Regions from separate parts of the Variovorax raffinosi genome, predicted to be linked through region 3. Evidence: riboswitches for the same ligand, from Rfam matches in the RefSeq annotation. Region 3 holds a riboswitch; each other region holds the start of a gene.

Region 1 (9,511 bases), on a different contig from region 3:
ACGACGCGCTCCAGCGTGTAGCGCATGGCGCGCACCTGGCTCATGATCTGGATGTCCAGGCCCGAGGTGTTGTGCTCGTGCAGGTACATCTTGACCTTGGTGATCAGCTGCGCTTCGTGCGGGCGGTAGGCGTCGAGCCAGAACACCACCGGCATGCCGGAGTTGCGCGCACGCGTGACGGCCAGCTTGACCCAGTCGCGGATCGCGGCGTCCTTGACCTGGCACATGCGCCAGATGTCGCCCTGCTCGACGTCTTCGCTCATCAGCACTTCGCCGGTGTCCAGGTCGGTGATGTTGGCGACGCCGTCTTCGGCGATCTCGAAGGTCTTGTCGTGCGAGCCGTACTCTTCGGCCTTCTGGGCCATCAGGCCGACGTTGGGCACCGTGCCCATGGTCTTGGGATCGAAGGCGCCGTGCCACTTGCAGAAGTTGATGATCTCCTGGTAGATGCGGGCGAAGGTCGATTCAGGCATCACGGCCTTGACGTCCTTCAGGCGGCCGTCGGCGCCCCACATCTTGCCGCCGTTGCGGATCATCGCGGGCATCGAAGCGTCCACGATCACGTCGTTGGGCGAATGGAAGTTGGTGATGCCCTTGGCCGAGTCGACCATGGCCAGTTCGGGGCGGTGCTCGTGGCAGGCGTGCAGGTCGCGCTTGATCTCGTCCTGCGTGCTCTGGGGCAGCGTGGCGATCTTGTTGTACAGGTCGACCATGCCGTTGTTGACGTTGATGCCCAGCTCGTCGAACAGCTTGCCGTGTTTCTCGAAGGCTTCCTTGTAGAAGATCTTCACGCAGTGGCCGAACACGATGGGGTGCGAGACCTTCATCATGGTGGCCTTGACGTGCAGCGAGAACATCACGCCGGTCTTGTGCGCGTCCTCGATCTCCTTTTCATAGAAGTCCAGCAGCGCCTTCTTGCTCATGAACATCGAGTCGATGACTTCGCGGTCCAGCAGCGCGACCTTGGGCTTGAGCACGATGGTCTTGCCGCTCTTGGTGATCAGCTCCATCTTGACGTTGCGCGCGCGGTCCAGGGTCATGGACTTTTCGCCGTGATAGAAGTCGCCGCCGTGCATGTGCGAGACGTGCGAGCGCGAGGCCTGGCTCCAGTCGGCCATGCTGTGCGGGTTCTTGCGCGCGTATTCCTTCACCGCGTTGGGCGCGCGGCGGTCGGAGTTGCCTTCGCGCAGCACGGGGTTCACCGCGCTGCCGGTGCACTTGTTGTAGCGCGCGCGGATGTCCTTGGCTTCGTCCGTGGTCGGGTTCTCGGGGTAGTCGGGGATCTTGTAGCCCTTGTCCTGCAGTTCCTTGATGGCCGACTTGAGCTGGGACACCGAGGCGCTGATGTTGGGCAGCTTGATGATGTTGGCTTCGGGCTTGAGCGTGAGCTTGCCCAGTTCGGAGAGGTTGTCAGGCACCTTCTGGTCGTCGCCGAGGAATTCGGGGAACTCGCCCAGGATGCGGGCCGCGACGGAGATGTCGCTGGTGGTCACGTCGATGCCGGCCGGGTGGGTGAAGGCGCGGATGATGGGCAAAAACGCGTAGGTCGCCAGCAGGGGCGCCTCGTCGGTCAGGGTGTAGACGATGGTGGGTTGCTTCGAGCTCATGCGCTTGCTTCCGTAATGCTGTGTTGTCGGGTGGCAGGGAGTTCAGGCGGGATCTGACCGCCGGAACCGCCGATTGTCGCCGGGCGCGCGGGTGAGATGGCATTTCACGGCCGGATCACCCCGCGACGGCCTGTGTCAATGCAGTGGCAAGTCGATGGAAGCCGCCAGCGGGACCGTGTCGATGCGCGCGGCGCTGGCGACCAGCACGGCCTGCGCGGTTTGCCCGGAAAAGCCGGCGAGCGTGGCCCACAGGCAGCGGATCGAGGCGGCATCCAGCCCGGCCGTGGGCTCGTCCAGCAGGAGCAGCGGACGCCCCGACGCCAGCCCGGCCGCCATCCAGACCTTGCGCTTCGAACCCGTCGAGAGCATGTACATCTTCTTGTCCAGGTGCGGCGCCAGGGCGAAGCCTTCGACCAGGGCCTGCCATTTTTCTTCGCTGAAATGCGGGTTGCCCTTGTTCAGGGTGGCCGTGCATTCCCGGGGCGTGACCTCGTTGAACCGGTCCGTCGTCGGGTCGACGAAGAACACGTTCTGGCGATAGGCCTCGGGTGCGTTGTCCAGGCGCGCGCCGGCCGCCGTCAACCGGCCGGTGGCGGGCAGCGTCCCCGCGATCACCTGGAGCAGCGCGGACTTGCCGGTGCCGGTGTCGCCGTACAAGAGCGTGACACCCGGGCCGATGGCGGCGTTCCAGCCGGCGGCGAGTGCGGGTTGACCCGGATAGGCGAAGCCGAGGTCCTGGATCTGGAGAAGGGGGAGGGGAGAGGCGGTCGTATTCACGCGCCGGTTTTAACCCATCGGGCTGAGGCGGCTGGCTACCATTCGCGCATGAAAAAACTCCTCACCATCGGCGCCGGCACATGGCTCGTCGCCCTGGGGCTCGCGGGCCCCGCCGTGGCCGCGCCTTCGGCGCAGGTCTTCGTCGCGGTCAAGGCGCCGGAGTCTGTCGATGCCGACTGGCGCGCCCATCTGTGCGCCTTGCTGCCCCAGCCCTGCGACGCCAAGGCGCTGACGCTGCACCGGCCGCGCGGTGGCGCGAGCGACGACTACATGGTCATTTCGGAAAAGCCCCTGGCCATGGCGCGCCTGAAGCGCGACGCCGCCAACGCCACCTGGCAGCTCGATCGCCTGCACGACTTCTCGACCTACGTGGGCTCGCTGCAGCAGGACCGCAAGAGTGGTGACCCCGAGGTGTATCTCACGCTCGCGCCGGCGCTGTATCCGCTGGCCGAAGGCCGATGGGCCGTGGCCGTGACGCAGCGCCAGTCCGAGAGCTATTCGGGCGGTGGTGCTTCGTATGTCACCGCCGATTTCGTGCCGCTCGACACACCCGCCGGGCAGCCGGCCAAGGCCGCGCACGAAGGTATTCCGTACTGGTGCTCGCAGTCGATCCGAGCCTGCTTCAGCGAGAAGGAATACAAGACATCGAAGCACTGCCAGGACGAAAGCCGGGGCAGCCTGCGCATCGCCTACGACGAGCCCGCCAAGGCCGGCGGGCCTTATGTGTGGCGCTACACATGGCTGCAAAGCGACTGGCCCGCGCACACCGGCCCCAGCGCGAACAAGCGCACCACCGTCAGCTTCACCGACGACTCGACCGAGAAGCCCGGCTTCTGCGGCGGCGGTCTGCAGTAGTTTTTTTCGACGTACTACCCAGCCCGAGTGGCACGCAAACTGCTTAGAGAAACTGATCCAGGAGAAATGCCGGCTCGATGCTTCGAGTTAGTGCATTACCGAAGGCGATAGCCCAGAACGCTCAGGTCCCAAGACTGGATTTTTTCTAACGCTGGAGAGCGTTGCCCGGCGCCGTTCAAGGTGCCGAGGGCAGCCGCCGAAGGGGCAAGCCATGTGCGATGTGCGCGCATGGTGAATCTCTCAGGCCAAAGGACAGCAGGGGCACCCCGCGCCAACGCGCGGCGTGTCCTTGTTCGCTTCCGGAGCCTGTGTCCATGACTTCCATCCGAGCGCCTCGCGCGTCCCTGCCATCGGCCTTGCCGTGGCGGTGGCCCGCGCGTGGCCGAAGCCTTTTCACGTTCACACCTTCCCCATTTCTTTCACCGGAGAACTGAAGCATGCTGTCTAGAAAATCCCTGATGACAACGATCCTTGCGGGCGCGCTGTTCGCCGCCGCTTCGGCGAGCAGCTTCGCGCAGGACGCGGGCAAGGTGCTGCGCCTGGTGCCGCAGTCCGACCTGAAGATCCTCGACCCGATCTGGACCACCGCCTTCGTCACGCGCAACCACGGCTACATGGTCTACGACACGCTCTTCGGCGTGGACGAACGCGGCAAGGTGCTCCCGCAGATGGTCGACAAGTACACCACCAGCGCCGACGGCAAGACCTGGAACTTCACGCTGCGCAAGGGCCTCGCCTTCCATGACGGCAAGCCGGTCACCTCCGACGACGTGCTCGCCTCGCTCAAGCGATGGGGCCAGCGCGACGGCCTGGGCCAGAAGATGTTCGCCGCCATGGACAAGACCGAGGCGGTCGATGCCAACAGCTTCAGGTTCGTCTTCAAGGAGCCCTTCGGCATGGTGCTCGATGCGCTGAGCAAGCCTTCGTCGAACCCGCCCTTCATCATGCCGGCGCGCGTGGCCGCCACGCCGGCCGACAAGCAGATCGACGACGCCACCGGCTCCGGCCCCTACATCTTCAAGAAGGACGAATACCGCCCCGGCGAAAAGATCGTCTACCTGAAGAACACCAAATACGTGCCGCGCGCCGAGGCGCCTTCCGGCACGGCCGGCGGCAAGAACGTGTACGTCGATCGCATGGAATGGATCGTCCTGAAGGACGCACAGACCCAGGCCAATGCGCTGGCCAACGGCGAGGTCGACATGATCGAGTGGGTGCCGTCCGAGCAGTACACCGCGCTCAAGAACAACCCCGCCATCACGCTCGACAGCCCCGTGTCGAAGGGCTCGTTCGCGCTGCACCTGAACCACCTGATCCCGCCTTTCGACAACCCGAAGATCGCGCAGGCCGCCTTCATGGCCATCAACCAGGAGGCGCTGATGCGCGCCCAGCTCGTGCACAAGGAGCTGTACAACAGCTGCGCTTCCATCTACCCCTGCGGCTCGGCCTTCGCGTCCGACAAGACCGGCTACTTCACCGGCAAGCCGCAGTTCGAGAAAGCCAAGGCGCTGCTCAAGGAAGCGGGCTATGACGGCAAGCCCGTGGTGCTGATGTACCCGGCCGACTTCGCGGTGCTCAACAAGTTTCCGCCGGTGATGGCGCAACTGCTCAAGCAGGCCGGCTTCAACGTCGACATGCAGTCGATGGACTGGCCCACGCTGGTCACGCGCCGCGCCAAGAAAGACCCGGTGGCCAATGGCGGCTGGAACCTCTTCATCACCGGCTGGGGCATTGCCGACAACATGAACCCGATGTTCTTCGCGCCGCTCACGGGCAATGGCGAAAAAGGCTGGTTCGGCTGGGCCACCGACGACAAGCTGGAGCAGCTCAAGTCCGACTTCCTCGCCAGCAGTGAGGAACCCAAGCGCAAGGAACTGGCCACCGCCATCCAGCAGCGCGTGTACGACACCGGCATCTACGCGCCCATCGGCGAATACAAGCCGCTCACGGCCTACCGCAAGGGCGTGGTGAGCGGCGTGGTGCGTTCGCCGGTGGCCGTGTTCTGGAACCTGAAGAAGAACTGACGCGGCTCGAATCAGGGAGTCACCCATGCTGCTCTTTCTTGCACGCCGCATTCTCTCGACCGTGCCGGTGCTCGTCATCGTCGCGCTCATCGTGTTCCTGATGCTGCGGCTCGCGCCCGGCGACCCGGCCGCCGCCATCGTGGGCGACAGCGGCACCAGCGAGAACATCGCCCGGGTGCGCGAGCAGCTGGGGCTCAACCAGTCGCTGCCGGTGCAGTTCTTCCACTGGAGCGCGCAACTGCTGCAGGGCAACCTGGGCGAGTCGTACTTCATGAAGAAGACGGTGGTGGAGCTGATCGGCCAGCGCATCGAGGCCACGGTGTCGCTCGCGGCCGTGACGCTGGTGGCGACCATCCTCATCGCGGTGCCGCTCGGCGTGATCGCCGCATGGCGCCACGGCGGCTGGCTCGACCGCATGCTCATGGGCTTCTCGGTCATGGGCTTTTCGATACCCGCGTTCGTGATCGGCTACGTGCTCATCTGGATCTTCGCGCTGCACCTGCAGTGGCTGCCGGTGCAGGGCTACCAGCGGCTGAGCCAGGGGCCCTGGCTGTGGATCAAGCACCTGATCCTGCCGTCGGTCACGCTGTCGATCATCTACGTGGCGCTGATCGCGCGCGTCACGCGCGCGGCTGTGGCCGAGGCGATGACCGAGGACTACATCCGCACCGCGCGCGCCAAGGGCATCTCCGAGACGCGGCTGCTGATGCGCCACGCGCTCGCCAACGCGGCCATTCCCATCGTCACGGTCATTGGCATCGGCATCGCGTTGCTGATCGGCGGCGTGGTGGTCACCGAAACGGTGTTCGCCATTCCGGGGCTCGGGCAGCTCACGGTCGATGCGGTGCTGTCGCGCGACTTTCCGCTGATCCAGGGCATCACGCTGTTCTTTTCCGTCATCTATGTGCTCATCAATCTGCTGATCGATGTGAGCTACCTGGTGTTCGACCCCCGCATCCGCTACTGAACGACGTGAACGGAAACACCATGACCGATTCGACCCTTCCCCTTGCCGCGGCGCCAGACATCGCCATCGAAGCGCTCGCGCCACCGCAACGGCGCTCGCTGTTCAAGCGCATCCTGGCCGACTGGTCGGTGCGCGCGGGCGGCAGCGTGTTGCTGCTGCTCGTGCTGATGTCGCTGGCCGCGCCGTGGCTCGGCACCATCGACCCGACGGCCATCGACCCCGGCAGCGGCAACCTCATGCCCGGCACGCGCGGCGAGTTCAACAGCCTGGCCGGCGACACCTTCGAGCACCTGTTCGTGATGGGCACCGACAGCCTCGGGCGCGACATCTGGAGCCGCACGCTGTATGGCGCGCGCGTGTCGCTCACGGTGGGCATTGCCGTGGCCGCGCTCGCCATGGTGTTCGGCATGCTCGTGGGCCTGCTGGGCGGCTACTTCCGGCGCATCGACGGCGTGATCATGCGGCTGATGGACGGCGTCATGGCCATCCCCGGCATCCTGTTCGCGATCAGCCTCGTGGCGCTGTTCGGCGGCACGCTGCTCACCGTGGTGGTGGCCATCGCGGTGCCCGAGATTCCGCGCGTGGCGCGGCTGGTGCGCTCGGTGGTGCTCACGGTGCGCGAAGAGCCGTATGTGGAAGCCGCGATTGCGCTCGACACGCCGACCTGGAAGATCCTCGTGCGGCACATCCTGCCGAATGCGATTGCGCCGCTGATCATCCAGGCCACCTATGTGTGCGCCTCGGCGATCCTGGTGGAGGCCATCCTGTCCTTCCTCGGCGTGGGCCTGCCGGCGGACATGGCGACCTGGGGAAACATCATGGCGGAGGGCCGCGCGCAGTTCAACCAGTACCCGCACAACGTGCTGTTTCCGGGCATCTTCCTGGCGCTCACGGTGCTGGCCGTGAACATCCTGGGCGACGGGCTGCGCGACACGCTCGACCCCAAGTTCAACAAGCGCGGAGGCTGAGCCATGACGCCACAAGCCCCCGTGCTTTCCGTGCGCGACCTCGCCATCGCATTGCCGCGCGGCGGCGACCGGCCGCATGCGGTCGACAAGGTTTCCTTCGACGTGCCACCCGGCAAGATCGTCTGCCTGCTCGGCGAATCGGGCTCGGGCAAGTCGGTCATTGCCAATGCGGTGATGGGCCTGCTGCCATCGGGCCTCGTGCCGGTGCGCGGCACCATCGAATTGCAGGACGAGAACCTGCTCGCCGCGCCGGCCTCGCGCCTGCGCCAGTTGCGCGGCCCGTCGATGGCGATGGTGTTCCAGGAGCCGATGACCGCGCTCAACCCCGTCATGACCTGCGGCGCGCAGATCGACGAAATGCTGGCGCAGCACGTGCACATGGGCGCGGCCGAGCGGCGGCAGAAGATCCTGGCGATCATGGCGCGCGTGCGGCTGCCGGAGCCCGAGCGCATCTTCGCGTCGTACCCGCACCAGCTCTCGGGCGGGCAGCGCCAGCGCATCGTGATCGCGATGGCGCTGATCCTCAAGCCCGCGCTGCTGATCTGCGACGAGCCGACCACCGCGCTCGACGTGACGACGCAGGCCGAGATCCTCAAGCTCATCCTCGAGCTGCAGACCGAGAACGGCACGGCCGTGCTCTTCATCACGCACGATTTCGGCGTGGTGGCAGAGATTGCCGACGAGGTGGTGGTGCTGCAGCTCGGCGCCATGATCGAGAAGGGCGACAAGATGGCGGTGCTCACGGCGCCGCGCGAGCCCTACACAAAGATGCTGCTCGATGCGGTGCCCGAGCTGTGCGCGCACAAGCGCCCGCCGGTCGCGGATGCCTACCCGCTGCTCAACGCCGTGAACATCTGCAAGACCTACGTCACGGGCGCATGGCCCGGCAAGCGCCGCACGGTGAAGGCGGCGCGCGACGTTTCGCTGGCGGTGCGGCCCGGCGAAACCGTGGGCATCGTGGGCGAATCGGGCTCGGGCAAGTCGACGGTGGCGCGCTGCATCGCGCGGCTGATCGACCCGACCTCGGGCGACATCTTTGCCGATGGCCGCTCGGTGGCGCATGCCAGGGGGCGCGCGCTGTCGCCGTTTCGCCGCACGGTGCAGGTGATCTTTCAAGACCCGTACCGCTCGCTCAATCCGAGGCAGACCGTGGGCGCGTCCATCGTCGAAGGGCCGGTCAACTTCGGCATGCCGCACGACAAGGCCTGGGCGCGCGCCGAAGAGCTGATGCGGCTGGTGCGGCTGTCGCCCGACGCGTTGCGCCGCTACCCGAGCGAATTCTCGGGCGGGCAGCGCCAGCGCATCTCGATTGCGCGCGCACTGGCCTGCGACCCGCAGGTGCTGATTGCCGACGAGGCCGTGTCGGCGCTCGACGTGTCGGTGCAGGCGCAGATCCTGCGGCTGCTCGACGAGATTCAGCAGCGGCTGAAGATCGGCATTCTCTTCATCACCCACGACCTGCGCGTGGCCAGTCAGATCTGCGACAGCGTGATCGTGATGAGCCAGGGTGAAATCGTCGAGCGCGGCGAAGTGCGCGACGTGTTCTTCGCACCCCAACACGAATACACGCGCAAACTGCTGGCTGCCGCGCCCGGTCGCGACTTCGCCTTTGCGCGCAGCTGAAATTTCTTCGTTCCCACGCCAATGAAAAAAAGGATGCCATGAAAGTCTTCATCGCCGGTTTCCAGCACGAGACCAACACCTTCGCGCCCAGCAAGGCCGATTGGGCCGCGTTCAACGCGGGCTCGAGCTTTCCGCCGTACCGGCGCGGTGCCGCCATCGTCGAGGCCTACGCGGGCAGGAACATTCCCGTCGGCGGCTTCATCGACGCGGCGCGCGAGAAGGGCTGGTCGCTGGTGCCCTCGGCCTGGGCCGGCGCCACGCCCTCGGCGCACGTGACCGAAGACGCCTTCGAGCGCATCTCGGCCGCCATCATCGAAGACCTGGCCGCCGCGCTGGCCGACGGCGGCATCGACGCGGTCTACCTCGACCTGCACGGCGCGGCCGTGACCGAGCACCTGGAAGACCCCGAAGGCGAACTGATCGCGCGCATCCGCATGCACGTCGGGCCCGACGTGCCCATCGTCGCGAGCCTGGACCTGCACGGCAACATCACCGCACAGATGCTGGCCGAGGCCGATGCGCTGGCCACCTACCGCACCTACCCGCACATCGACATGGCCGACACCGGCCGGCTCGCCGCGACGCTGCTGGAGCGCCGCGTGGCGCGCGGTTCGCGCGAGCCGCTGCATGCGCGGCGGCTCAGCTTCCTGCTGCCGCTGAACGTGCAGTCGACCATGATCGAGCCGGCCG
Region 2 (9,511 bases), on a different contig from region 3:
CTCAGCGTGTGGGCCCACACGCAGCCGCGCCAGCGCGACTTGAGCGATGCGACTTCCTCCGGGTTCATGCGCCAGCCGCCGCCGGCGTCAGGCTTCTTCGGTTTCCTTGTAGTCGCCCACCGGCACGCAACTGCAGAACAGGTTGCGGTCGCCATACACGTTGTCGACGCGGCCGATCGGCGGCCAGTACTTGGCCAGCTTGAGTTCGGCCAGCGGGAACGCGCCGAGTTCGCGCGAGTACGGATGCGACCACTCGGTGCCGAGCAGGCTGGCCGCGGTGTGCGGCGCATGCTTGAGCGGGTTGTCTTCCTTCGGCCACACGCCTTCTTCGATGCGGCGGATCTCGCCGCGAATGGCGATCATCGCGTCGATGAAGCGGTCGAGTTCGGCCAGCGGCTCGCTCTCGGTCGGCTCGACCATCAGCGTACCGGGCACGGGGAAGCTCAGTGTGGGCGCGTGGAAGCCGTAGTCGATCAGGCGCTTGGCCACGTCTTCGGCGGTCACGCCGCTGGTGTCTTTGAGCGGGCGCAGGTCCAGGATGCACTCGTGCGCAACATGGCCGTTGGGGCTCGCGTACAGCGTGGGGTAGTGGTCCTTCAGGCGCGCGCTGATGTAGTTGGCGCTCAGGATGGCGGTTTCGGTCGCGGCCTGCAGGCCCTTGGCGCCCATCATGCGGCAGTACATCCAGCTGATCGGCAGCACGGCCGCGTTGCCCAGCGGTGCGGCAGACACGGCGCCCACGCCGTGCGATGCCACGCCGGCCGTTGCATGGCCCGGCAGGTAGGGCACGAGGTCTTCGACCACGCACACCGGGCCGACGCCGGGGCCGCCACCGCCGTGCGGAATGCAGAAGGTCTTGTGCAGGTTCAGGTGGCTCACGTCGCCGCCGAACTCGCCTGGCGCGGCCACGCCGACCAGCGCGTTCATGTTGGCGCCATCGACGTACACGCGGCCGCCGTGTTCATGCACCAGCTCGCACAGCTCTTTCACGCGGGTCTCGAACACGCCGTGCGTGCTCGGGTAGGTGATCATCACGGCCGCCAGGTGGGCGCTGTGCTTTTCGCAGGCACGCTTCAGGTCGTCCATGTCGACGTTGCCCTGCGCATCGCAGGCCGTCACCACCACCTGCAGGCCCACCATCTGCGCGCTCGCGGGGTTGGTGCCGTGGGCCGACGACGGAATCAGGCAGATATTGCGATGGCCCTGGCCCTTGGCTTCGTGGAAGGAGCGGATGGCCAGCAGGCCGGCGTACTCGCCTTGCGAACCGGCGTTGGGCTGCAGGCTGATGCCCGCATAGCCGGTTGCCTCGCACAGCCAGGCGCGCAGTTGCGCATCGAGCTGCGCATAGCCCTGGAGCTGGTCGGCCGGCGCGAACGGGTGGATGTTCGCGAACTCGGGCCAGGTGATCGGAATCATCTCGCTGGTCGCGTTGAGCTTCATCGTGCAGCTGCCCAGCGGGATCATGCTGCGGTCGAGCGCGAGGTCCTTGTCGGACAGGCTGCGGATGTAGCGCAGCATCGCGGTTTCGCTCTTGTGCGTGTTGAACACCGGGTGCGTGAGAAACGCGCTGGTGCGGCGCAGGTCTTCGGGGATCAGCGGCGTGGCGTTGCCGGCGAGGTCGTCGAAGCGCGGCATCGGCGTGCCGACTGGAACGAACAGCGCCCACAGTGTTTCGACGTCGGCGCGCGTGCTGGTCTCGTCGAGCGAAATGCCCAGGTGCTGCTGCAGGCGCTGGCGCAGGTTGACGCCGGCGGCGTAGGCGCGTTCGATGATCTTCGGCGTGTCGTCGCCGGTGCGGATCGTCAGCGAGTCGAAGGCGGTGCTGTTGACCGGCTCGCGGCCCATTTGCACGAGGCCTTGCGCCAGGATGGCGGTGAGCGCGGCCACGCGCTGCGCGATGCGCGTCAGGCCATCGGGCCCGTGGTACACGGCGTACATGCTGGCGACGACGGCCGGCAGCACCTGCGCGGTACAGATGTTGGACGTGGCTTTTTCGCGGCGGATGTGCTGCTCCCGCGTTTGCAGTGCCAGGCGATAGGCGGGTTGGCCGTGCGTGTCGACACTCACGCCGACGAGGCGGCCCGGCAGCGAGCGCTTGAACGAATCGCGGCAGGCCAGGTAGGCGGCGTGCGGGCCACCGTTGCACAGCGGCATGCCGAAGCGCTGCGTGGTGCCGCAGACGATGTCGGCGTCCCATTCACCCGGAGGCGCGAGCAAGGTCAGCGCCAGCAGGTCGGCCGCGACGATGAAGGCGGCGTCGCACTGGTGCGCATGGCCCGCGAGCGGGCGCAGGTCGTGCACATGGCCGGTGGTGGCGGGGTACTGCGCGAGCACGCCGAAGAAGGCGCCGCTCACCATCAGGTGCGGCAGCGTTTCCGACACGGTGCTGACCTTGACCTCGATGCCCAGCGGCGCGGCGCGCGTCTTGATGACTTCGATGGTCTGCGGATGGCAGTCGCCCGACACCAGGAAGACGTTGCTTTTGCTCTTCACGCTGCGCTTGGCCAGCGTCATCGCCTCGGCGGCGGCCGTGGCTTCGTCGAGCATCGATGCGTTGGCGATGGCCATGCCCGTGAGGTCGCATACCATCGTCTGGAAGTTGAGCAGGGCTTCCATGCGGCCCTGCGAAATCTCGGCCTGGTAGGGCGTGTAGGCGGTGTACCAGGCGGGGTTTTCAAGCACGTTGCGCAGGATCACGCCGGGCGTGTGCGTGCCGTAGTAGCCCTGGCCGATGAAGCTCTTGAACACCTTGTTCTTCGACGCCAGCGCCTTCAGTTCGGCCAGCGCATCGGCTTCGGTCACCGGTGCGGGCAGGCGCATCGGCCGTGCGCGGCGGATGGCCGCGGGCACGATGCCGTCGATGAGTTCCGCGCGCGTTTCCGAGCCGATCACCGGCAGCATGCGCGCCTCGTCCGCTGCATCGATACCGATGTGGCGGGCGAGGAATTCTTCGGCGTTCTCTAGTTCTTGCAAAGAGGGAAGGGCGGGAATCGGCATGGCGGTGAAGGCTTGGGGAGAAGAAGGAAGGTGGCTGAAGAACTCAGCGGATCAGGATTCGGCGGCGAACTTGTCGTAAGTGGCGGCGTCGAGCAGCGCGTCGAGCTGCGCGGGCTCGCTCAGCTTGACCTTGAAGAACCAGCCGCTGGCCAGCGGGTCGCTGTTGGCCAGCGACGGGTCGGCGCGCAGCGCTTCGTTGACTTCGATGATCTCGCCCGACACGGGCATGAACACGTCGGCGGCGGCTTTCACCGATTCGACGACGCCGGCAACTTCGCCTTGCGCGAAGGTCTTGCCGACTTCAGGCAGGTCGACGAACACCACGTCGCCCAGCGCATCCTGCGCGTGCACGGTGATGCCGACGGTGACGGCACCGCCCTCGGTCGACACCCATTCGTGGTCCTTGGTGTACTTGATGCTCATGAGAAAACTCCTCGTGGAAAAAATGATGATCGGGGTGCAGAGCCTAGCCGGGTCTGCCGTTGCTCAGCCGCGGTAGTAGCGGGTGGGCACGAAAGGCATGGTCGAGACTTCCATCGGCACGGGCTTGCCGCGCACGATGGCCTGCACGCGCGTGCCGGGTTCGGCGAAGGCGGTGGCCACATAGCCCATGGCGATGCAGCGGTCGGCCGTCGGGCCGAGCAGGCCGCTGGTGACGACGCCGATGTCCTGGCCCTCGAAGGACTGCAGCAGCGTACCGTCGCGCACCGGGATGCGTTCGAGGGCGACAAGGCCGACGCGCTTGCGCTTGAGCGTGTCGTGGTCGGTGTGGCCGGCGGCGCCAGCGGTGGCGGCGGCGAGCTGCGCCAGGATCTTTGCCGCGCCCGGAAAGCCGCCTTCGCGCGCACCGCCCGCGCGGCGCACCTTCTGCATCGCCCAGTTCAGCGAGGCCTCGACCGGCGTGGTGGTGGTGTCGATGTCGTTGCCGTACAGGCACAGGCCGGCTTCGAGCCGCAGCGAATTGCGTGCGCCCAGGCCGATGGGTTTCACTTCGGGCTGGGCCAGCAGCAGGCGGGCGAGGGCGTCGGCGTCCTTGGCGGCCACCGAGATCTCGAAGCCGTCTTCGCCGGTGTAGCCGCTGCGGGTGACGAAGGCGGCAATGCCGCCGATCTGCACCGCGCCGCCGGTCATGAACACGAAGCGCTCGATGCCGGGCGACAGCCGCGCCAGCGTGGCGGCGGCCTGCGGGCCCTGCAGCGCGAGCAGGGCGTGGTCGGGCAGCGGTTGAACCTCGCAGCGCGCGCCGATCCGGCGCTGGATGTGGGCGATGTCATCGACCTTGCAGGCGCCGTTCACGATCACGAAGATCGAGCCGTTGCCTTCGTTGAAGAACATCAGGTCGTCGAGGATGCCGCCGTCGTCGTTCAGCAGCAGGCCGTAGCGCTGCTTGCCGGCGGGCAGGTCGATCACGTCGACGGGCATCAGGGTCTCGAAGGCGGCGGCCGCGTCGGGCCCGACCAGCCGCAACTGGCCCATGTGCGAGATGTCGAACAGGCCGGCCGCATCGCGCGTGTGCTTGTGCTCGGCCATCAGGCCGGCGGGGTATTGCACCGGCATCGAGTAGCCGGCAAACGGAACCATGCGGGCGCCAAGCTCCACGTGCAGGTCGTAGAGCGGCGTCTTGAGAAGTGGGGCGGCGGAAGCGGAGGAAGTCACCAGGAGGCACTCCAAAGGGGCAGTCGAAATCCATGGCTGCAACGCCACGGGCTACCCCTGCTGTCCTCTTTACCTGAGAGATTCGCCCCACGATCGGGGTTTGCTCCTTCGGTGGGCCGGTGCAATGCATGCATGCAATGGCCTCTCTCCAGCAAGGAAACGCCGGTTTGCACCGGCGCCTTGTCAGTCCTTTTGCCTGAGCGTTCGGGAAACCCCTGCGCCTTCGGCGGCCCCGTCGCGCGGGGCTCTCTCCTGACCCGGGCGAGTGTAGTGGATCGCGCGGGCCGCGGCTTCGGGCTTCAGTGCACGACCTCGGCCGGAGGCAACAGTTTGTCGATGCGCTCGCGCAGCGATTCGGCCCGTTCCGCCCCGGCGCTTTTCTCGATTTCGCTGAGCATCAGCGCGGCGATGGTCAGCATGGCCTCGCGGTCGCGGGCTTCGCGCAGGGCGTCGCGCATCTGCAGCGCGAACTTGGGGTCGCGCCGCACGAACATGCGCTCGCAGATGTCGAACAAAAACATGCGCGTGGTCGCCAGCGAACGCTTGCCGTCGAAGGTGTCGGTGGAGGTCGCGATGTGGATCGGCTCGGCGGCGGGCAGCGGCGCGGGTTGCGCGGCCGCTGCAGCCTGTGCCGCCGCTTGCGCGGCGGCCATGGCGGCGGCTTGCGGGTCTTCCAGATAGCCCCGCTGCACCAGGGCATGGATCGCCTGCTCGGCTTCGCCCCGGTTCGTGAACAGCGGGCTGAAGTCGGTCAGCGAGCGCCGACCGTCGGCCATCAGCAGCAGCGCGCGCTCACGCTGGCTGAGCGTGCGCTGGCCGCCCTGGAGTTCGTCGCGCGCCTTGTCGGTCTTGGTGGGAAACATGGCAGCCACAGCTTTCGGAGATCGAGGGCTGCAGCATCGTGGCTGGCGGTGACATCTTCATGAACCTGTTTCACTTACAGGGACAAATCGCCAACAGGCCTCTGGGCGCAGGTCAGGCGCCGATGCTTTCCTTGCGGATCAGCCACTGGTTGCCCACGCGTTGCAACTCCAGCGTCTTGCGGTCGGTGTGGTTCAGCTTGTCGGCGCGGTAGACCTGCTTGAAGCGGGCGCTGGCGGTCTGGCCGCTGACGCTGATCACCAGGTCGTCGATGGTCACGCTGATCTTCGACTTGCCCGTGATGCGGGTGCGGCGCTCGGCCTCCCAGCGCTTGCGGTCCTGGTTGCGGGCCGGCGTGAAGTCCGGCGCATAGGCGGCAAGGTAGCGGTCCACGTCGCGGGCGGACCAGGCGGCGGCCCAGGCACGCACGGCGGTTTCCACTTCGGCGATGCCGGCATTGGGTGCCGCCGCAGGTGCTGCGGCTGGCGCCGGTGCGGGCGGCGGTGCCGGTGTGGCTGCCGCAGGCGTTGCCGGTGCGGCCGGCGGCGTGGTGGTCGCTGCCGGCGTGGCGGCAAAGGCCGCCGTGGACAGCAGGCCCCCGGCAAGAAGACAGGTGACGAATCGATTCATGGCGCGGTTCCCTCTTTGTCAGTTATCAGCGTTGAAAGCGACGCCGATTCTGGCAGCGAACCCGCCCCGGACCGAATCGACGCCCGTTCAGGCGGTCGCGGCCCCTTCGAGGTCGGCCGGCGCGATCACCGGTGGCCGGTTGCGCAGCCGCAAGGCCAGCACCGTCGCGACGCACAGCACGCAGAGCACTGCCGTCAGCGTGACACCCAGGCCGCGCGCATCCGACAGCATGCCGAACAGCGGCGACACCAGCCCGCCCACCGACAGCGCCAGCCCGAGCGTGATGCCGCTGGCCGTGGCCGGGTTGCGCGGCAGGTAGTCCTGCGCCAGCGTGACCTGTGCCGCGAACGGCAGGAACATCGCCAGGCCGAGCAGCGCGGTGCAGACCAGCGCCCAGCCGGCCGTCGGCGCGAGCACCAGGCATGCAAGGGCCGGCAATGCCAGCAGGTAGCCGCTGCGGATGGTGCCCATGCGCCCGAGCCGGTCGCCGAGCCAGCCGCCGAGCAGCACGCCCACCGCGCCCGCGGCGGTGAAGCAGGTGAGTGCCGCTGCGCCCTGGAAGGAGGTGCCATGCAGGTCACGCGTGATGCGCAGCGAGAGCATCGACAGCACCGTCACATAGGGAATCGACCAGCCCACGATGGTCGCCACCAGCAGGCTGAAGGCGCGCCAGTCGTTGTGGGGCTTCAGCAGCTCGCTGCCGGCCTGCTTGCGGGCCAATGCCGCCGCTGCTGCTGCGCCCGCGCCGCGCCGCGCATTGGCCACGACCCACACCACGCCCATCGCCACCGCCGGCACGCCCAGCAGGTAGCTGCGCGACAGGCCACCGCCGCCGACCACCGTGGCCGCCAGCAAGGGTGCGAACGAGGCGCCGATGGTGCCGCCCACCGAGAACACGCTCATCGCCTTTTGCGACGCACCACCGGCCGCACGCGCCGCCACCGTTGCGGGTGGGTGGTAGGCCGCAATGCCCAGCCCGCACAGCGCAATCGCGATCCAGGTCAGCAGGTAGCTCTGGCTGACGCCCGCCAGCACCACGCCCAGTGCCGCCACCAGAAAGCCCGTCGGCACCAGCCAGCTGCGCGGATGGCGGTCGGCGTACAGGCCGAACAGCGGCTGCACCACGCTCGACAGCCCGGTGGCCGCCAGCATCAGCCCGCTGACGGCCGTGTAGCTGTAGCCGCGCTCCAGCACCATGAAGGGCAGCAGGGCGGGCACGAGGCCCTGGTAGAGGTCATTGACGGCATGGGTGCCGGTGAGCAGCCCGAGTCGGCGCTTGTTCATTCGATCGCTTCCTTGATGATGAATTCCTGAGAGGAAGGGCATCGTAGGAAGCCGTGCGAAGATGTTCTCGCTACGAATCAACAAGCATCGTCGAGAAATGGACAAACTGAATCTGCGCCCGGAACACGGTGAGTCGACCCCGCGCGCGGTCGCGGTGCTGGCGACCGACCCCGACGGCGACGCCTTCATTCCGCCGCACACGCACCGGCGCGGCCAACTCATTCATGCGATCTCGGGCGTGATGATCGTCGGCGCCGTGGCCGGCAGCTGGGTGGTGCCGCCCGGCCGTGGCGTCTGGGTGCCGCCGGGCATGGAGCACCAGATCCGCATGGCGGGCGAGGTGAAGATGCGCACGGTTTTCGTGGAACCCGGCACGCGGGCCGACATGGGGCGCGAGTGCCGCGTGATCCGCGTGGGCGCACTGCTCCGGCAACTGATCGTCGCGGCCGTGTCGCTGCCGCTGGACTACGCGCCGGGCAGCCGCGACGAGCGCGTGATGGAGCTGATCCTCGACGAGATCGAGGCGGCACCCGTGCTGTCTCTGCATGTGCCGATGCCGCGCCACGCCCGGCTGGCGCTGCTGTGCGAAGAACTGGTGCGCGACCCGTCACTGCCCGCGACGCTCGACGACTGGGCGCTGCGGCTGCACATGAACACCCGCACGCTCGCGCGCCTGTTCCAGCGCGAGACCGGCATGAACTTCGGCGCGTGGTGCCGGCAGGCGCGGCTGCTGCTGAGCCTGCCGCAACTGGCGGCTGGCGCGTCGATTCTTGAGGTGGCGCTGGCGCACGGCTACGAGAGCCCGAGCGCCTTCACCGCGATGTTCCGGCGCACGCTCGGTGTGCCGCCGAGCCTCTATCTCCACCAGGACGAATGAGCGGCGGCGCCGCTACTTGAACCCGAGCGCGTGCGGCAGCCAGGTGCTGAGCGCCGGCACGAAGGTCAGGATGACCAGCACCGCGCCGTGCGCCCACAGGAAGGGCACCAGCTCCTTCACCAGCGCCGACATCGGCACCTTCGACACGTTGCAGGTCACGAACAGCAGCCCGCCCACCGGCGGCGTGATCATGCCGAGCGTGAGGTTGAAGATCACGATCATCGCGAAGTGCACCGGGTCGACGCCCAGCTTCATGGCCACCGGCGCAAGGATCGGCGCCAGCACCATCACGCCCGGCAGCGGCTCGATGAAGATGCCGAACAGCAGCAGGAACACGTTGACGATGATCAGGAACATCCACGGCGAGAGGTTCATGCCGATCAGCCATTCGGCCATCTGCTGCGGAATGCCTTCGATGGTGAGAATCCACGCGAACGAGGCCGACAGGCCGATGATGATCAGCACCGAGGCCGACAGCAAAGCCGAGCGCGAAAGAATGTCGGGCAGCGCCTTCCATTCGAGCGTGCGGTAGACGAACTTGCCGCACACCAGCGCATAGAACACCGCCACCACCGAGGCTTCGGTCGGCGTGAACCAGCCGGCGCGCATGCCACCCAGGATGACCACTGGCAGCAAGATGGCGGGAATCGCCTTCCACGTCGTGCGCAGGATCTCGCGCAGCGGCGGCGTTTGCCCGTCGCCCTTGTAGTTGCGCTTCTTCGACACATAGAAGTTGACCGCGCACATCGCCACCGCGATCAGGATGCCCGGCAGGATGCCGGCCGCGAACAGCGTGCCGACCGAGACCGTCTCGTCCTGCAGCGCATAGATGATCATGATGATCGAGGGCGGAATGATCGGCCCCACGATTGCGGTCGAGGCCGTCAGCGCCGCCGCGTACGAGCGGTCGTAGCCGGCCTTGTCCATCATCTTGATGAGCATCGAGCCCGGCCCCGCCGCATCGGCCAGCGCCGAGCCCGAGATGCCCGAGAAGAAGGTCAGCGACACCACGTTGGTGTAGCCCATGCCGCCGCGCCGGTGCCCGACGAACTGGCCGGCAAAGCGCAGCAGCACCTCGGTGAGCGAGCCGCCGCTCATCAGCTCGGCCGCGAGGATGAAGAAGGGCACCGCCATCAGCGGAAAGCTGTCGATGCCGGTGAAGGTTTCCTTCAGCAGCACGAGCAGCGGGTAGTTCTCCGCCAGGAT
Region 3 (9,511 bases):
ACGAAGCAGATGGTTCGCTTCCTCATGTCTACGCTGCCACAACGCTGGACGGCGTCTATGACTCCTTGGGCGATTTCACGGCGAAGGCTGCGTCCACCGATCTCACCGGCAGCGTGCTGTTCATGGATATGGACACTGGCGTCCTACCTCGCTCGACAAGCGAAAAGGATCCAGCACGCTGCGATGTAAAGGAAGACCTGCCGCGTGGCACCAACCACGTACGGGTGCACATCGCATGTCAGACGCCCGCCATGTTGATACTGAATGAATTCTTCGATGAGGCTTGGAAAGTCTCCATTGACGGTCAACACTCAAAAATAGGCCGAATGAACGGCAATCAGATTGGGACCTTAGTTCCACCAGGATCCCACACCGTCGAATTCAAGTATCGTCCCGGCACGTTCATGTGGTCGCTGCCCCTGCTTGTTAGCGGGTTGGCTCTCCTCCTCGTGCTGCTGATTGCCGAACAAAAGTGGCTGCCTCGTCTCAATCAGCGGCAGACCATGGCACCGCGCGGCAACACCCCTACGTAATCAGCTGCGCGTCAACACTCGCCGGACCCATCGAAGGGGTGCCAGAAGCCGCCAAGAGCGCGAATTCAGGATTGCTTCGCTCTTGGCCGTCTGACAAGCAAGAGAAGCCTCCAGCCGTCTGCACTCAGCATCCGATTTCGCACGCGCTTCATCCCAGGCAGCGCGCTCGGCGCTCATCGACAAGGCCCACGCACTGCGTTCTTCGAACTCCTTCTGAAGGGCCACATACCGGGCTTCAAGTTGGGAATGCTCCTTGTGCAATCCGGAAGCCCAGTTCATGACCTTCTGTTGTTCTCCATACAGATCATTTCCGGCCTCCGCAAACAGGTTGGCACCCAATAGCGGCAGCAGGTCTTCACTCGCAGCACAAATGGCGACGAAATACATTGCGCGATCGGCGCTTTGGGTCTGCGCCTTCAACTCGCCGCCCGCCAGGAGCAACGCCTCGTAGCCCTCAGCGGGAATCCCTTCAAGGGGAAATAACGCCGACGCAGTCAGGAAGCGCTGGGCAAAGTACCGGTTGGCGGGGAAGAAACGATGGAGCAGTGCATCGAGTTCGTCGAAGTACAGCTCCTTAACGTGAAACTCGTTCACATAGTTGCGCTCGTCCGAATAGACCTTCTTGTTAGGCGACGAGATGATCAGAATTCCCGAAGGCTTCAAGACGCGCCGCAGCTCCCCGAGCATTTCTTCCTGTTCCGCGAGGTGTTCGAGCGTCTCGAAAGACACGGCGACGTCGACACTCGCATCCTCCAGAGGAATGGCAGTCGCACTGCCCTGCATGAAGCGCAGATTGGTTTGTGCAGCGTAGCGCTGTCGGGCATGTGCGACCGCTTCGTTCGAAATGTCCACACCGACAACCGAACTTGCGACGTGCGCAAGCAACGCAGAGCCATAGCCCTCGCCACAGGCAATGTCTAGCACATGCCGCCCCGCACAAAGCGATTGCGCCCACCCATACCGGTGCATATGTTCGTAACGGATCTCGCCCGTTTCGGTGGGAATGAACCGTTCACCGGTGAAATTCAACATGCGAGGTTTAGCCTTCTTGGAATACAAAAATCATTCAAACAGCTCGGCTGAACGCAGAGTCGCCGCGCGAGCATCCTTCGTCGACAACTGGGGGAGGGAGTCGACATTTGGCCACTCGATCGCCAGGTCGCTATCGGCCCAGATGATTGCGCGCTCATGTGACGGGGCGTAGTAGTCTGTGGTCTTGTAAAGAAACTCCGCCATCTCGCTCAGCACAAAAAAACCGTGTGCGAATCCTTCCGGAACCCACAGTTGCTTGTGGTTTTCCTCACTCAACTCAACGCCCACCCACTTGCCAAAAGTTGGTGACGACTTGCGGATGTCCACAGCCACGTCGAACACGGCCCCTTTCACCACGCGTACCAGCTTGCCCTGCGGTTGTTGAATCTGATAATGCAGGCCACGCAGCACCCCTTTCGCCGAGCGGGAGTGATTGTCCTGAACGAAGTCGATGTGCTCGCCCACCGCTTCGTCGAAAGCCTTTTGATTGAAGCTCTCGAAAAAGAAGCCTCGTGCGTCACCGAACACCTTTGGCTCGATCACCAGCACATCAGGGATAGCAGTCCGCGTTACTTTCACGATCGAACCTCGTCACTTAGCAGATGCTTGAGGTACTTGCCGTAGCCGCTTTTTTCCAGCGGGGCAGCAAGTTTCTCGAGCTGCTCCGTGGTGATAAAGCCATTGCGCCAAGAAATCTCTTCCGGGCAGGCGATTTTCAACCCCTGCCGATGTTCCAACGTCGCGATGAATTGACCCGCTTCAAGCAAACTGTCGTGCGTGCCCGTATCGAGCCACGCATAGCCGCGCTGCATGATCTGCACGTTCAGTTGATCGCGATCAAGATACTCCTGGTTGACTGCCGTGATTTCCAGCTCGCCACGCGCACTGGGCTTCACTGCCTTGGCGATATCGACAACCTGGTTGTCGTAGAAGTACAGCCCCGTCACCGCATAGCTGCTCTTCGGCTTCAGCGGCTTTTCTTCGATGCTGCTGGCCTTGCCCTTGGCATCGAACGCGACCACGCCATAGCGCTCCGGGTCCTGCACATGATAGGCAAACACGGTCGCGCCCGATGGCTTTGCATCTGCATCGGCAAGCAGGTGAACGAAGTCATGGCCGTAGAAAATGTTGTCACCCAGCACCAGCGCACTGGGGTCGTTCCCCACGAACTTGTCCCCGATGATGAACGCCTGTGCCAGTCCATCAGGGCTCGGCTGTATCGCGTACTGCAGGTTGATGCCCCACTGACTCCCATCCCCCAGCAACTGCTGAAACCGCGGCGTGTCCTGCGGCGTGCTGATGATCAGGATGTCGCGCATGCCGCCCAGCATCAGCGTGCTGAGCGGGTAGTAGATCATCGGCTTGTCGTACACCGGCAGCAGTTGCTTGCTGAGCGCCAATGTCGCGGGGTGCAGGCGAGTGCCCGAGCCACCGGCCAGGATGATGCCTTTGCGTTGCGTTGTGGTCATGCGTTTCTTCTCGTGTGAATCTCAGAGCGTCTCGCGCAGCATGCGCGCGACGCCTTCCTGCCAGGGTGGCAGGCGCAGTCCGAAGGTCGTCTGCAGCTTGGTGGTGTCAAGGCGCGAGTTGTGCGGCCGCGTGGCGGGCGTCGGGAACGCGCTGGTGGGTACGGCTTCGACAGCCTGCGGCCCGGCCTTGAGTTCGACGCCGGCCTGCTGCGCCATCTCGAGCACGAATCTCGCGTAGCCGTACCACGATGTCTCGCCGCCCGCGATCACGTGATAGAGACCCGCCTTGGCCGGATCCTGCAACGTCGCGCGAATGGCGTGCGCCGTCACGTCGGCCAGCAACTCGGCACCGGTCGGCGCGCCGAACTGGTCGTCGATGACGGTCAGTCGATCGCGTTCCTTGGCGAGCCGCAGCATCGTCTTGGCAAAGTTGCCGCCGCGCGCGGCATAAACCCAGCTCGTGCGAAAGATCAGGTGCTTCGCGCAGTGCGCAGCCACCAGTTGCTCGCCTTCGAGCTTGGTCTGCCCATACACGCTGAGCGGCCCGGTTGCGTCGTCTTCCCTCCAGGGCTTGCTGCCACTGCCGTCGAAGACGTAGTCGGTGGAGTAGTGAACCATCAGCGCACCGATCTGCTGCGCGGCCTCGGCCACCACGCCCGGCGACGTGGCATTCAGCTTGCGCGCAAAGTCGGGCTCGCTCTCGGCCTTGTCGACAGCGGTATGCGCCGCTGCATTAACGACCACGTCAGGACGCACGTTGAGCACCGTTTCGGCCAGTTCCTCGGGACGGCTGAAGTCGGCATTGAAATCCGTGCTGTCGAAATCGAGCGCGACCAATTCACCCAACGGCGCCAGGCTGCGCTGCAGTTCCCAGCCGACCTGCCCACCCTTGCCCAGCAGCAGCAACTTCATGCCGCAGCCTTCGCGTCGTACTGCTTCTCCACCCATTCACGGTACGCGCCGCTTTGCACATTGCGCACCCACTCGCTGTTCGCGAGGTACCACTCGACGGTCTTGCGAATGCCGGTGTCGAAGGTGTCTGCTGGCTTCCAGCCGAGTTCGCGCTCGATCTTGCGCGCATCGATGGCATAGCGACGGTCGTGGCCCGGGCGGTCGGTGACGTAGGTGATCTGTTCCTTGTACGGCTTGCCGTCGGCCTTGGGGCGCAACTCGTCGAGCAGTGCGCACACGGTGTTGACGATCTCGATGTTGGGCTTCTCGTTCCAGCCGCCCACGTTGTAGGTCTCGCCGAGCTTGCCGGCCTCGAGCACGCGGCGGATGGCGCTGCAGTGGTCCTTCACGTAGAGCCAATCGCGCACCTGCATGCCGTCGCCATACACGGGCAGCGGCTTGCCGGCCAGTGCGTTGACGATCATCAGCGGGATCAGCTTCTCGGGGAAGTGGAACGGGCCGTAGTTGTTCGAGCAGTTGGTGGTCAGCACCGGCAGGCCGTAGGTGTGGTGCCAGGCGCGCACGAGGTGGTCGCTGGCGGCCTTGCTGGCCGAGTACGGGCTGTTGGGCTCGTACTTGTTCTCTTCGGTGAAGGCCGGGTCGGTCTTGGAGAGCGAGCCGTAGACCTCGTCGGTCGACACGTGCAGGAAGCGGAAGGCGGCCTTCTGGTCGGCCGGCAGCGCGCTCCAGAAACCACGCACGGATTCGAGCAGGCGGAAGGTGCCGAGCACGTTGGTCTGGACGAAGTCTTCCGGACCATGGATCGAGCGGTCGACATGCGACTCGGCGGCGAAGTTCACCACGGCGCGCGGCTTGTGCTCTGCCAGCAGGCGGTCGAGCAGCGCGCTATCGCCGATGTCGCCCTGCACGAAGATGTGATTCGGGTTGCCCTTGAGCGACGCGAGCGTCTCGAGATTGCCCGCGTAGGTCAGTTTGTCGAGGTTCACGACCGGCTCGTCGCTGTTCGCGATCCAGTCGAGTACGAAATTGGCGCCAATGAAGCCAGCGCCGCCGGTAACCAGAATCATGGGGTCCCCTGTTGTTGTGGAACGATTTGCCCCGTGACAAATCAACGGGCGATTATCCCATCGGCCAGACAGGCTGAAATCGCGGAGTTGGCGTCCGTGTAAGCCCCGCCTACAATCGCCCCCACTGCAGGAGAGCGGGCCACCCCGGTGGCCCTACCGAAGGCGCAAACTCCCATAAACGCTCAGGTCGGTCCGAACAAGGGATCTGTACTGCACCAACTGATACAGCCGTCTGGAGAGCCACCACCCCACTGAACATGGCGGTGGTGCACCGAAGGAGCAAACCCGCTGCGGGTGCAGCAGGGTGAATCTCTCAGGTACCGAGGACAGGGGGAGCGGCAACTTGGACGGCGGTCGTCCGGTTGCTTGCTATTGATTCAATAGCACACCACGCCCGCCATTCAAGCGCTGCAACCTCAAAGGTACTTGAAATGCGCGTGATCGTTCTTGGCGCCGGCCTGCTCGGCGTGACCTCGGCTTACTACCTCCAGCAACTCGGCCACGAAGTGACCGTCATCGACCGGCAGGCCACGCCCGCCGCCGAAACCAGCTTCGCCAACGGCGGGCAGATCTCGGTCAGCCACGCCGAACCCTGGGCCAACCCGAGCGCGCCGCTCAAGGTGCTGCAATGGTTGGGCAAGGAAGACGCCCCGCTGCTGTTCCGCATCCGCGCCGACATGCGCCAGTGGCTCTGGGGCCTGCAGTTCCTGCGCGAATGCACGCCGGCGCGCACCCGGCACAACATCGAACAGATCGTTCGCCTGGGCACCTACAGCCGCGACACGTTGCAGCAGTTACGCCGCGACACCGGCCTGAACTACGACCAGCGCACCCAGGGCATCCTGCATTTCTATACGACGCAAAAAGAATTCGACGGCGCCCTCAAGCCCGCCGAGCAAATGCGCGCCCTGGGCTGCGAACGTCTCGTGATCTCCGCCGACGAAGCCGTGAAGCTCGAGCCCGCCCTCGCCCACATCCGTCCGAAGCTGGCCGGCGCCACCTACACGGCCGAAGACGAATCGGGTGACGCCAACCGCTTCGCGCGCGAACTCGTGGGCCTGGCCGCCGCAGCCGGCGTCAAGTTCCTGATGAGCCACACAGTGACCGCCCTGCGCGAGGCCGGCGGCACCATCGACCACGTCGAAGCCACCGACGCAGAAGGCCGCTTCCAGCGCATCCGCGGCGACGCCTTCGTGCTCGCGATGGGTTCGCTCAGCCCACTCTACGCCGCGCCGCTGGGCATCCGCCTGCCGATCTACCCGGCCAAGGGCTATTCGGTGACGCTGCCGGTGAAGGACGCCTCCAAGGCCCACCAGGTCTCGCTGACCGACGACGAATTCAAGCTCGTGTTCTCGCGCTACACCTCCGAATCGGGCGACCGCCTGCGCATCGCCGGCACGGCCGAACTCAACGGCTACGACCGCGACCTGAACCGCGTGCGCTGCGAAGCCATCGTGCGGCGCGTCGAAGAACTGTTCCCCGGCGCCGGTGACACCACGCAGGCGCAGTTCTGGACCGGCCTGCGCCCCGCCACGCCGAGCAACGTGCCGTTGATCGGCAAGACCAAACTGCCGAACCTGTACCTGAACACCGGCCACGGCACGCTCGGCTGGACGCACGCCTGCGGCTCGGGCAAGTCGATCGCGCGGATCGTGAGCGGGCTGGTGCCCGAGGTCGATTTCGCGTTCACCGGCATGCCCGCGCCTCAGCCGCGCACACTGCAGCCGGCCTGAGCGCCTTCTTCGCCGGCTCAGTCGTTGCCGGTGAACACCGTCAGCACACCCGTATACCCATACAGATGGTGCCGGGCGATCTCGCCCGCCGCGAAGAACCCGACCAGTGGCACGTCGCCCAGCGCGTGGCGCACGATCTGCAGTTCGGCGCCGGGAGCGCCGAAGTGCGGCCCGCCGCGCCCTGAACAGCTCACATACACCGCCCCCGCGATGCGCCGCGCCGGGTGCGGTGCCGCTTCGGCTTCACCCGCCGCGACCGCGCGCGCGGTGGCCAGCGTCTGCTCTTCCGGCTCCAGCTCTTCACGGATTTCCGCGCAGATGCGCATCAGGTCCGCACGCGCGGCCTGCGCGTTGCGGCGGCAGAAGGTCAGCCGCATGCCCGCTTCAGCGTTGTCCGCAATCGCAATGCCGCGCCGCGTCGGGTCCAGGCCGATGATGTGGCGCACCAGCACATCGGCGCCCAGGTCGCCGGTGCGACGGATGCCGTCGCTGCCCGCATCGGCCAGGCCAACCAGCGTGCTGCGCACCGCGTCGATAGCTTCCTGCGGCCGATCGAGCGATACCTGCAGATCGGCCAGCAGCACGTCAAGCGCGGGCTCCCCGTCGAGCTTGAGCAGCAGGTTGCCGTCGGCCTCGGTGATCTCGCGCTCGCGCACGGCGCCCGAACGCAGCGGCTGGCAGCCCTGCGTGACGCGCGACACCAGCCGCACGCCCTCGCCGAACACCACGCCCGACAGGCCGCCCGAAAACACGCCACCCGCCGCGCCGTGGCCGCGGATGTTGCCGTTGCCGCCCACCGCGAACTGCAGCGCGCTGCCCCGGCCCGAAGAGAGTCCGCCGAACAGGTAGCTGGTGTCGGTGCGGCCCGCCATCTCGGCGATCAGCTCCGGCAGGTCGGGCGTGGCCGGGTCGGCGTGCACGAGCGCGGTGTGCGCCTCGAAGCCGCTCATTTCGGAGTTGCCCAGCGGCGCCACGCCCGAGAACACCCGGTACTGGTCGCTCGGCAAGGCGCAGAGCATCAGGCTCATGCCGGGCTCGTCGAAGTACTCGGCGTTGTTGGCCGACACGCCGATGCCGACGGTGCCCGACCAGTCGGTCACCTCGGGCAGCTCGGCGCTCAGGTGGTCGAGGATTTCCTGCGCCTCGCTCGCATAGTGGTCGGTGATGTAGAGCAGCCCGAGCGTCGGCGACGACGCGTAGTCGGGCAGCGCCATCTGCGCGCGCAACTGGGCCAGCACGAGGCCGGCCGCCATGCGCCATTGCGGATGGGTGGCATGACCAGAGGGAAACAACTTCATGATGCGTGCCGACCCGTTCTCTTCAAAAAATATAGGTGTATGACGTCAGCGCCGGCTGGTGGTTCGCTTGCGCGCGGCGGTCGACGTCTTCTTTTTGGCGGCGGGTGCCGCCGTCTTCTTCGCGGCAGCGGCAGGCTTGCGGGCTGCCGCTGGCGGCTTGCCCATCACCTTGCCGACCACGTCGGCCAGCGGCTGGGCCATGGCTGGCACCTTGAGCTGGGCCGCGTCCTGCAGTGCCGAGCTGGCGATCTGCTGGAACTGTTCGGTGAGCGAGCCCCACCACTGCATCGGATCGACCACACCCGCGCCATCGGCGGCGGCGCCGGCCTTGGCCGAGGCCGGCTTGCTGCGCGGCTTTTTCGGCGACGGTGCCTCTTCAGGCTCGGCGTCGTCCTCGACTTCGGCCGGTTCGGGCTCGGGTGTTGCCGCGGCAGCAGCCGCCGCAGGTGCCGGCGCCATGGCAGCCGCCTGCTTGGTGAACGCGCTGGCGATGTCTTCCATCCGCACGTTCATGCCGCGCAGGGTCGACAGCGTCATCTTCTGCACTTCGAGCGCCTGGATCGTTGCCTTGAGCGCATGGCCGTTCTGTTCGAGCCAGTACTGGACGGTCTTGAGTTCCTGGATGCGCTTGTCGACCTCTTCCACGCTCAGCGTGGGTGCGACCCAGCTCGCAAGGCTCGGAATCCCGGGCACCGCGCCGGCGCCGGCACCCGCAGCGGCGCCCCCGGCGAGGTTCTTCAAGAAGTCGAATCCGGGAACGAATTGACTGAAGGCAAAGGGTTGGCTGGCGTTGCTCATGCAGGATGTCTCCGGGTGGGTTTTCTTGTGTTGCCAGCTTACTCCAAGCCTTCGGCCTTGGGTCCGGCCTGAACCGAACCCCTACCCACCCACAACCCCTCAAAGCTCGCTGCGAACCTTGCTGAAAACTTTCCAGAACGTGGCGTCCTGCGAGGTCGCGAAGTTGATCCGCATCATGGTGCTGGGCGGACGCCGCGCATGGAACAGCGAGCCCGGCGCCAGCAGGTAGCCCTGGTCAAGCATGCGCTGGGTCAGCGCGTCCGTGTCGACGCCCGTGTCGACCCAGCCGAACAGCCCCGCCGGCTCCGACGCGAAGGTGCAGCCGTGCGACATCGCCAGCTTCACCGTGCGCACCCGCGCCCCGTCGAGCCGGATGCGCACCCGCTCCGAATGCCGGCGCAACTGCCCCTGGTCGATGCACCACGACAAGGCCCGCTCGAACAGCGTGGGCGATGTCAGCGTGGCCAGCAGCTTGGTTTCGAGCAGCCGCTCTTTCAGCGCGGGCGGTGCGGCAAGGAAGCCGATGCGCCAGTTGGGCGCCAGGATCTTCGCGAAGCCGCTGACGTAGATGGTGCGCTGCAGCCCGTCGAGCGCGCTCAGCCGCGTGGCGTGCTCGGGCGCGAGGTGGCTGTAGGTGTCGTCCTCGACGATGTGGAAGTCGTGCTCGTT

What was found. Region 3 has a riboswitch for glycine ahead of ACSFB7_RS08375 (D-amino acid dehydrogenase). Riboswitches for the same ligand answer to the same signal wherever they lie in the genome.
Region 1: linked by a shared signal. The riboswitch ahead of ACSFB7_RS20190 (ABC transporter substrate-binding protein) and the one ahead of ACSFB7_RS08375 (D-amino acid dehydrogenase) in region 3 are both predicted to bind glycine.
Region 2: linked by a shared signal. The riboswitch ahead of gcvT (glycine cleavage system aminomethyltransferase GcvT) and the one ahead of ACSFB7_RS08375 (D-amino acid dehydrogenase) in region 3 are both predicted to bind glycine.

Annotation. Positions count from the first base shown of each region.
Region 1 is NZ_JBPJZR010000006.1:355,342-364,852, reverse strand. Features, by position in the region: gene ACSFB7_RS20205 (NADP-dependent isocitrate dehydrogenase) at 1-1,607, opposite strand, end outside; gene ACSFB7_RS20200 (ABC transporter ATP-binding protein) at 1,743-2,384, opposite strand; gene ACSFB7_RS20195 (hypothetical protein) at 2,433-3,239, shown strand; glycine riboswitch at 3,381-3,505, shown strand; gene ACSFB7_RS20190 (ABC transporter substrate-binding protein) at 3,698-5,263, shown strand; gene ACSFB7_RS20185 (ABC transporter permease) at 5,289-6,230, shown strand; gene ACSFB7_RS20180 (ABC transporter permease) at 6,251-7,198, shown strand; gene ACSFB7_RS20175 (dipeptide ABC transporter ATP-binding protein) at 7,202-8,821, shown strand; gene ACSFB7_RS20170 (M81 family metallopeptidase) at 8,860-9,511, shown strand, end outside.
Region 2 is NZ_JBPJZR010000001.1:1,127,592-1,137,102, reverse strand. Features, by position in the region: gene ACSFB7_RS05405 (Crp/Fnr family transcriptional regulator) at 1-68, opposite strand, end outside; gene gcvP (aminomethyl-transferring glycine dehydrogenase) at 88-2,997, opposite strand; gene gcvH (glycine cleavage system protein GcvH) at 3,049-3,420, opposite strand; gene gcvT (glycine cleavage system aminomethyltransferase GcvT) at 3,484-4,656, opposite strand; glycine riboswitch at 4,704-4,815, opposite strand; glycine riboswitch at 4,828-4,918, opposite strand; gene ACSFB7_RS05385 (hypothetical protein) at 4,953-5,516, opposite strand; gene ACSFB7_RS05380 (L,D-transpeptidase Cds6 family protein) at 5,629-6,144, opposite strand; gene ACSFB7_RS05375 (MFS transporter) at 6,232-7,428, opposite strand; gene ACSFB7_RS05370 (AraC family transcriptional regulator) at 7,526-8,305, shown strand; gene ACSFB7_RS05365 (TRAP transporter large permease) at 8,318-9,511, opposite strand, start outside.
Region 3 is NZ_JBPJZR010000002.1:489,799-499,309, forward strand. Features, by position in the region: gene ACSFB7_RS08345 (YfhO family protein) at 1-533, shown strand, start outside; gene ACSFB7_RS08350 (class I SAM-dependent methyltransferase) at 534-1,565, opposite strand; gene rfbC (dTDP-4-dehydrorhamnose 3,5-epimerase) at 1,596-2,144, opposite strand; gene rfbA (glucose-1-phosphate thymidylyltransferase RfbA) at 2,141-3,034, opposite strand; gene rfbD (dTDP-4-dehydrorhamnose reductase) at 3,056-3,946, opposite strand; gene rfbB (dTDP-glucose 4,6-dehydratase) at 3,943-5,013, opposite strand; glycine riboswitch at 5,131-5,231, shown strand; glycine riboswitch at 5,236-5,353, shown strand; gene ACSFB7_RS08375 (D-amino acid dehydrogenase) at 5,445-6,746, shown strand; gene ACSFB7_RS08380 (FIST signal transduction protein) at 6,764-8,044, opposite strand; gene ACSFB7_RS08385 (PhaM family polyhydroxyalkanoate granule multifunctional regulatory protein) at 8,090-8,842, opposite strand; gene ACSFB7_RS08390 (aminotransferase-like domain-containing protein) at 8,942-9,511, opposite strand, start outside.